One region of the Simiduia curdlanivorans genome, then DNA from elsewhere that is predicted to be linked to it. Evidence: predicted binding sites of a transcription regulator. Region 1 holds the regulator's gene; each other region holds the start of a gene.

Region 1 (2,205 bases):
CCACGAGCATGGCTACTTTTTGGGCCCCTGCTTATTCGACAAAGTCAGCACCGAGATGAGCATTTACACGGACGAAATTTTCGGCCCGGTGCTCTGCGTGGTAAGAGCCAAGTCGATGCAAGAAGCCATGGATATCATTAATGCCCACGAGTACGGCAATGGCACCTGTATTTTTACTCGCGACGGCGAAGCGGCGCGCTACTTCAGTGACCATATTCAAGTTGGCATGGTGGGCATTAACATCCCCTTGCCGGTACCTATGGCATTCCACAGCTTCGGTGGCTGGAAACGTTCGTTATTTGGCGACCTGAGCGCCTATGGCCCGGATGCCGTGCGCTTTTACACCCGCCGTAAAACCATTACCCAGCGCTGGCCCGCCGGCGGCCTGAGGGAGTCTGCCCAATTCAGCTTCCCCAGCTAACGCGGCCTAGCACTGTAAAAATTGAAAGAGCTAACAACTTACCCTTTGTGGGTATCGAAATGAACAGGTCGCCGTTATAATCAGGGGCGACCTATTTCTTACCTTGGCTCACCGCGATGTCTTCAGCACAACATGCCACTTGCCCACACAACAATGCCGTAACCTGCGGTGATTGTCGGTTAAGCTCCATTTGCTTACCGATAAGCGTGCACATTGATGATATTGAAAAGATTGACAGCATCGTCAAGCGCGGGCGCCCGCTGCAAAAAGGCGATTATCTGTTTCGTGCCGGCGACGTATTTTCGTCTGTATACGCGGTGCGATCTGGCAGCATTAAATCACTCACACTCAGCGATACCGGCGAAGAACAAATAACCGGCTTCTTTTTGCCCGGTGAAGTCATGGGCTTGGATGGTATAGGCCATAGCAAGCACACGAATTCCGCCATTGCATTGGAAACCAGCGCCGTGTGCGAAATCCCTTTCACGCAAATGACCGAGCTCAGCCTTAAGTTACCCTCGTTACAGAACCATTTTTTTCAGCTAATGAGCCGAGAGATTACCCACGAGCAACAACTGGTGACACTGCTCAGCAAAAATACCGCCGAAGAGCGGGTCGCATCGCTATTGCTAAGCATTTCCTCGCGCCATCAACGTCGTCAACTGTCCGGCACTCGCTTTCGTCTATCTATGTCGCGTGCCGATATCGGTAGCTTCCTTGGCCTAACTGTTGAAACAGTAAGCCGCGTTTTTAGCCGTTTACAAAAGCTCGGCGTCATTGAGGTCGATAAAAAAGAGATTGACGTGAAAGATCTCGATCTCTTGAAGGCCAGCGCCTCTTCCAGCCACTGAGCACTTACATTGAACCCTGAAGTATTAGCTAGTGTCCTAGCCGACATTGATCAGCGCAATAGCAAAGATCCTCAACAAGTTGAGCACCATTCGAAAACCTTAGGTGCTGCGCAGTTGTATGGCGTGCGCATGAATGAACGCCTAGCGGCCTTTTGCCATAGCCCGTCGTTTGCGCTGATTATCGCGACGCGGGCGCAACACATCGAACGCTGGCACCTAGCCCGCAGCGCTTACCCCATGGATCGGCCGGGCTACCACCGCTGGCGCACCGACCTTGCCAAACACCATGCCCAAGTCACGGCAAAAATTTTGTCAGAGCACAAGCTCGAGGCGAGCTTGATTGATGAGGTCTCCTCTCTGCTAAAAAAAGAGAACCTAAAATCCAACCCCAACACCCAGATACTTGAAGATGTCGCCTGCCTGGTGTTTCTCGAATTTTACTTAGCAGATTTTGCCAGCAAACATGACGAAGAAAAGCTGATCAGTATCATCCAAAAAACCTGGCGAAAGATGTCGGAATCAGGCCATCAAGCAGCCTTAACCATCACTTTCGACCCCCAGATAGAAACTCTCATAAAAAAAGCGCTTAAGGTTTAACCCATGCTTATGTTAAAACACCTGCACGCAACCTTTGCGTTATTGTCACTTATCGGCTTTATACTCCGAGGCATTTGGTTGCTGAAGGGCTCTCCCCTATTTCAAGCAAAGCTAACCAAAATATTGCCCCACGTTAACGATACCCTGCTACTCGGGTCTGCGGTCGCGCTACTCCTAACCTATCACTGGAACCCGCTTCAGCACCCTTGGATTTTGGCAAAAATCACAGCCCTCTTGATTTACATCGGGCTTGGTTTGCTTGCCTTTAAATTTGCCAAAACGCGACCTTCGCAACTGACCAGCTGGCTCGCCGCACTTTGTACCATTTGTTACATT
Region 2 (2,205 bases), on a different contig from region 1:
CCGGATACCCCTACTTACATTACCCTGACTTATAAAGCCGGTGATGTGGTGGCCATTGATGGCGTAGATATGTCTCCTGCCACCGTGTTGGAAACCTTGAACAAAGTCGGCGGTGCCAACGGCGTAGGCCGCTTAGATATCGTTGAAAACCGCTATGTTGGCATGAAGTCCCGCGGCTGTTACGAAACCCCGGGCGGCACTATCTTGTTAAAAGCTCACCGCGCTATTGAGTCTTTGACCCTCGATCGCGAAGTTGCACATCTGAAAGATGCGCTGATGCCCAAGTATGCCGAGATGATTTACAACGGTTACTGGTGGAGTCCGGAGCGCAAGATGCTGCAGGTGGCTATCGATGAGTCGCAGCATGTGGTAAACGGTGAAGTGCGGGTCAAGCTCTATAAGGGTAACGTCAGCGTTGCGGGTCGGCGCAGCGAAGACAGCTTGTTCGACGGCAAGATAGCCACCTTCGAAGACGATGCCGGCGCCTACAACCAGAAAGATGCCGAGGGCTTCATTAAGCTCAATGCCTTGCGTATGCGCATCGCAGCGGGCAAAGGTCGCAACCTGTTCTAAAGCAGGCTAAAGCCCCTAAGTTGTCCTAAACTTTGGGGCTTTATGCTTTGCCGTGTTTAGCGTAGGTCTGCTTAAACCTTGATTCGGATCAATACCAGCCAGTTTTCAGGCCCTACAATGCAGCGGTGCAAGGTTTTACCTCTTTTGGGTTAGTAACAGCTCAATAGGGGGAGCGCCGCTAGCTAACGAATTATTAGCTTTAAAGATATTGGGAATCACTATGGGTAGCCATTCTGCTGCTGGAGATCATCCAGCTTATAACTACAAGGTTGTGCGCCAGTTCGCGATCATGACCATTGTCTGGGGCATTGTTGGGATGGCCGTTGGGGTGCTGATTGCAGCGCAGCTCTACTGGCCAGAACTGAATGACCTGTTCCAACCCTATTCGCATTTTGGTCGCTTGCGTCCACTGCATACCAATGCCGTTATTTTTGCATTCGGTGGCTGCGCGCTGTTTGCGACTTCCTATTATGTGGTACAGCGAACCTGTCAGGCAGTATTGTGGGGCGGTTGGTTAATACCCTTTACCTTCTGGGGTTGGCAGTTAGTGATTGTTGCTGCGGCTATTACCCTACCGATGGGGCTGACCTCCTCCAAAGAATACGCCGAACTCGAGTGGCCCATCGACATTCTGATTACCCTAGTTTGGGTGTCTTATGCGATTGTGTTCTTCGGCACCATTGTGAAGCGCAAAGTCGAGCACATCTATGTGGCCAACTGGTTCTACGGCGGTTTTATTCTCGTGGTTGCCGTGCTGCACTTGGTGAATTCGGCTGCAGTGCCTGTGTCTATGTTTAAGTCTTACTCGGCTTACGCTGGCGCCATGGATGCCATGGTGCAGTGGTGGTACGGCCACAACGCGGTAGGCTTCTTCTTAACCGCAGGCTTCTTGGGCATGATGTATTACTTCGTACCTAAGCAGGCCGGTCGTCCGGTCTACTCTTATCAGCTGTCTATCGTACATTTCTGGGCGCTGATTTCCCTATACATTTGGGCCGGTGCACACCATTTACACTACTCCGCCTTGCCAGATTGGGCGCAGAGCTTAGGTATGGTGATGTCTTTGATCCTGCTGGCGCCCAGCTGGGGCGGTATGATTAACGGTATTATGACGCTGTCCGGTGCTTGGCATAAATTGCGCACCGATCCGACCCTGCGCTTCTTGGTGGTGTCTTTGTCTTTCTACGGTATGTCTACCTTCGAAGGCCCCATGATGTCCATTAAGACGGTGAATGCCCTGTCGCACAACACCGACTGGACCATTGGCCACGTACATTCAGGTGCCCTAGGTTGGGTTGCAATGATCTCCATTGGCGCCATTTATCACTTGATCCCTGTGCTGTTTGGCAAGAAAGAAATGTTCAGCGTTAAGTTGATTAACACCCATTTCTGGTTGGCCACTATCGGTACTGTTTTGTACATCGCCGCTATGTGGGTAAATGGCATTATGCAGGGCTTGATGTGGCGCGCCTTTAACACCGACGGCACCTTAACCTATAGCTTTGCTGAATCGGTTGAGGCGAGCTACCCAGGCTACTTCGTCCGTTTTATGGGTGGTGCTTTCTTCCTGCTAGGCATGTTAATCATGGCCTACAACACCTACCGCACAGTGACTGATGAGCGCGAAGAGCA
Region 3 (2,205 bases), on a different contig from region 1:
AGTGTTGGCCGCCACCACGCGAGCAAACAAATGGCCCAGTTCAGCCACTAAGCGCAAACCAATAAGGCCACCCCAGTCTTGGCAAAACAGCGTGATATTTTTCGCCTCAACTTGGGTTAACCAATCTTTCATCCACGTAACATGACGGGCATAAGTATAATCACGGGTGTTAATCGGCTTATCCGATCGACCAAAACCAATCAGGTCTGGCGCCAGAACGCGAAACCCAGCAGCCACCAACAGGGGAATCATATGCCGATAGAGAAAACTCCAGGTCGGCTCGCCGTGCAGCAACAATATAACGGGCGCGTTCACATCGCCCTCATCCACATAGTGCAACCTTAGTTGCCCGCCTTCGGTATCGGCCACCTGAAGATAGTTTGGTGTAAAGCTGTAGCCCGGCAACTTGTCAAAACAAGCATCCGGTGTGCGCAAAAATTCCATGCCCTACTCCCTGTAAATTATTATTGTTAAGGTTTTTCTGTTTTTAGTTGGCTCGCAACAACTGGCGCACCGAGGCCATTGCCTCCGCAAGCCATTCACTAGCGCGCGCCACTTTACAATTGACCAGCATACCGCTGAGCAAAAGACCCAGCTGCTTAGCGCGCACAGCACTATCTACTGTCGCTGATATTAACCCCTGCTGTTGCGCGCGCACTAAGGCTTGCGCTAAACCCTGTTCAGCACAACGCAAACCCTGCGCGACCTTCGCTTTAGCTTGAGCATGAACGGCGCCCAATTCGGTGCCGCTGTTAATCAGCAAGCAACCAAAGGATAAAGCTGGCGATTGCGGTAAAAAACACTCGCGAAAATACGCCTCAATGCCGCGCAGCGGGTCGCCACGCAATAAATGGCGCTGCACCCGTGGCTGCACCACCTGAGCGATATACAGATCGAGCGCATTTAAAAACAACGCCTCTTTCGACTCGAAACAATGATAGAGGCTACTGGTCTTTAGGCCCGTTGCCTGCTCCAAATCTTTCATGCTGCTGGCGCCAAAGCCTCGCTGCCAGAAGCAATGCATGGCGGCCTGTAAGGCGCGCTCCTGATCGAAGGATTTTGGTCTAGGCATAGGTGCTCAAAACAATACTGTAGCGATCACTCTAAAACAAAATAACCGGCCAAACAACCACTCCTTGACCCATGTCATGTAAGCAGGCAAAGGGCTGGCTTAAGATAGCGCCACATTCACCATTGTATTTACCTCGCTCATGGCCACTCCTTCACTAACACCTGCCAATTCAGCTGAAACGGCACTTTGGGATAGCAGTCTCATCGCCCGCTACGACTTATCTGGGCCACGCTACACCTCCTACCCAACGGCGCCACAATTTCACAACTTGATCAGCGACCAAGATATCAGTGGGGCATTGGCCCGAAGCGATAACGCCGCTAGGCCGCTGTCTATTTATTGCCACATTCCCTTTTGCAATACGGTTTGTTACTACTGTGCTTGCAACAAAGTGATCACGGCCGATAAAAGCAAATCCATTCCCTACTTAGAGCGACTGTTCAAAGAAATGGCCATGATGGCCACTAGGATCGACCGCCATAGACCGGTGGATCAACTGCATTGGGGTGGCGGCACACCCACCTATTTATCGCTCGAACAAATGGCCGCACTGATGCAGGAAACCCGCAAGCACTTCAATTTGCACACGGATGACAGCGGCGAGTATGCACTTGAAATACATCCTGCCAGCGTCACACCCGAAACCCTGAAAGGCCTGCGCGCATTAGGCTTCAACCGCCTCAGTATTGGCATTCAAGACTTCGACCCCGCGGTGCAAAAAGCCGTAAACCGGTTTAACAGCGTGGAAGAGGTCTCAAGCTTAATAAAACAGGCGCGTAACAGCGCCTACCACTCCATCAGTATGGATTTGATCTACGGGCTGCCAAAGCAATCCCTAAACTCCATCGCCAGCACCCTTGAGGCCGTCATAAGGTTAAGCCCGGATAGGCTTAGCGTATTTAACTACGCACATATGCCGCACCTGTTTAAGGTGCAAAAGCAGATAGACGAAACCGCGCTACCAAGTGCGAACGCAAAACTCGATATGCTGCACTACATTATCGAGCGGCTGGACAACGAAGGTTACGTGTATATCGGCATGGATCACTTCGCCAAACCCGGCGATGAGCTTGCCCGCGCCCAGGCTGAAGGTAAACTACACAGAAACTTTCAGGGCTATGCGACTCACGGCC
Region 4 (2,205 bases), 730 kb from region 1:
TTATTGTCTTGGCCGTGGTTGCCAGCTAAATCTGAAGCACGCAAGAAGGCGCCCTGCTGCAGGCCGTTTTCACAGGCTTCGAGTTTCACTAGGTAAGGGAAATCGGTGGTGGAGCGCACATAGTCTTTAAAATATTCGCTTGGCTTATCCACGTGGAATTCACGCAAAATTACGTGACCCATAGACATGGCAACAGCCGCATCGGTGCCCTGTTTGGCCGGAACCCACTCGTCGGTGAGCTTCGCCACTTCCGAATAATCAGGCGTAATAGCAACCGTTTTCGTGCCCTTGTAGCGTACTTCGGTGAAGAAGTGGGCATCGGGGGTGCGGGTTTGCGGAACGTTAGAACCCCAGGCAATGATGTAACCGGAGTTGTACCAGTCGGCCGATTCCGGCACGTCGGTTTGCTCGCCCCAAATTTGTGGCGAGGCCGGTGGTAGATCGCAATACCAATCGTAGAAAGACAAGCAGTTGCCGCCAATCAAGCTTAAATAACGCGAACCCGCAGCGTAAGACACCATGGACATGGCGGGAATGGGCGAGAAGCCACTGATGCGGTCTGGGCCATATTTTTTCGCCGTGTAAACGTTGGCCGCCGCGATCATTTCATTCACTTCGCGCCAATCAGAGCGCACCAAGCCGCCCATACCGCGCTTGGTTTTGTAGCTCTTGGCCTTCACGGGATCGTTAACGATCGACTCCCACGCTTTAACGGGATCTGAATAGCTAGCGCGGGCATCGCGCCATAATTTCAACAACGCCTTGCGTACCTTGGGGTACTTTAGACGGTTGGCAGAATAGATATACCAAGAGTAGCTGGCGCCCCGTGGGCAGCCGCGTGGCTCGTGGTTGGGTAGGTCTGGGCGGGTACGCGGGTAGTCGGTTTGCTGGGTTTCCCAGGTTACCAAACCATCTTTCACGTAAATCTTCCAGCTACAGGAACCGGTGCAGTTCACGCCATGGGTGGAGCGCACAATCTTATCGTGCTGCCAACGACGACGATAGCCGTCTTCCCAATCGCGATTCTCTTCGGTAGTTACGCCGTGATCGCCGCTAAAAGCCTGCTTCTTCGCCTGGAAAAAACGCAGCTTATCTAAAAATTGACTCATTATTTATTTCCTCACCATTTGGCTGGTCGCTAATTGCTACTGGAAGGAAGGCCCAGATGTAGCCACTGTAAATACCGCGGTCTGCGCGGTTGTTGACTCAGATCAAGACATAAACCACGGCTCTAGGTGTTAAATAAGCTAACTACCACCAAGGTGGTAGTTACCACGCGTGCAAGCCCCTTGATTTCATTGAGCAAGCAGCGAAACGCTGCAAAAAGCCGGGCCAACAGGCGCAATGCGAAAATTTAGGGGTAGATGATGATTGATGGCTTAAAGCGCCAATTTGGTCAGAGCGTAATGAACACCATCACGCTGTCGCTCGCGGCCATTATGGCGGTGTCTCTACTATCGATTTTTACCACCTACTGGATTACCGAACTCGGTGACAAAGATGCCCAGGCCATTAACTTATCTGGCACCCTGCGCATGCAAACCTATCGGATCGCGCTGAGCATCAGCCAAGACAACGATCAGGCCGCCCTACAACAAATTGAAGAGCTTCGACAAACCTGGCGCTTTCCCTTATTGATGCACCTAAAAGATGCCTATGTGTCCGACGCTGTGTCGAATCGCTATGCAGAAGCCAGCCAACACTGGCAAACCATCATTGAACCGCAATTGGCGCACGCGCTACAGCTGCGCTATGAACAAATCCGCCCCGCCATCACCCAACTCATTCCAGCATTGGACAAGCAAATTGCGCTTACCAACGCTCTGGTTAGCGAATTCCAACAGAATGCCGAGCAGCGCATTATCCGGCTTAGGCTGATTCAAATTGTGGGATTTTTTACCATTGTTTGCGTCGGTAGTTTAGCCTTCTATTTCACCCGAGAGCGCATCGAAAAACCGCTCAAGGAATTAACCTCGGCGGCGGACAAATACCGGCAGGGCGAATTGAGCCACCGCCTGCATTTGGAGGGGCGAGACGAATTCGCGCTGCTGGCAGAAATTTTCAATCTTATGGGTGAGTCTCTTCAGGCCCACTATGCCGAATTGGAAGCGCGCGTGGAAAAACGCACCGCAGATCTGCAGCGCCAAACCAAGGCACTGGAATTTTTACTCAGCACTTCGCGCCAAATCATGAGCGCCTACCATC

What was found. The regulator FNR, encoded in region 1, switches genes on or off when oxygen is low (the NO sensors DNR and NnrR bind a similar motif). The targets are predictions, from matches to a motif close to TTGATNNNNATCAA.
Region 2: the regulator FNR is predicted to act here: its motif matches at 652-665, upstream of ccoN (cytochrome-c oxidase, cbb3-type subunit I).
Region 3: the regulator FNR is predicted to act here: its motif matches at 1,137-1,150, upstream of hemN (oxygen-independent coproporphyrinogen III oxidase).
Region 4: the regulator FNR is predicted to act here: its motif matches at 1,202-1,215, upstream of QWY82_RS09660 (nitrate reductase subunit alpha).

What each region holds. Positions count from the first base shown of each region.
Region 1 is NZ_JAUFQG010000004.1:2,888,473-2,890,677, reverse strand. It holds gene QWY82_RS12770 (CoA-acylating methylmalonate-semialdehyde dehydrogenase) at 1-421, shown strand, start outside; gene fnr (fumarate/nitrate reduction transcriptional regulator Fnr) at 538-1,272, shown strand; gene QWY82_RS12760 (DUF4202 domain-containing protein) at 1,282-1,869, shown strand; gene QWY82_RS12755 (SirB2 family protein) at 1,873-2,205, shown strand, end outside.
Region 2 is NZ_JAUFQG010000006.1:1,262,288-1,264,492, reverse strand. It holds gene QWY82_RS19470 (argininosuccinate synthase) at 1-573, shown strand, start outside; gene ccoN (cytochrome-c oxidase, cbb3-type subunit I) at 794-2,205, shown strand, end outside.
Region 3 is NZ_JAUFQG010000006.1:609,006-611,210, forward strand. It holds gene QWY82_RS16540 (haloalkane dehalogenase) at 1-444, opposite strand, end outside; gene QWY82_RS16545 (TetR/AcrR family transcriptional regulator) at 488-1,072, opposite strand; gene hemN (oxygen-independent coproporphyrinogen III oxidase) at 1,212-2,205, shown strand, end outside.
Region 4 is NZ_JAUFQG010000004.1:2,154,963-2,157,167, reverse strand. It holds gene QWY82_RS09660 (nitrate reductase subunit alpha) at 1-1,109, opposite strand, end outside; gene QWY82_RS09655 (histidine kinase) at 1,368-2,205, shown strand, end outside.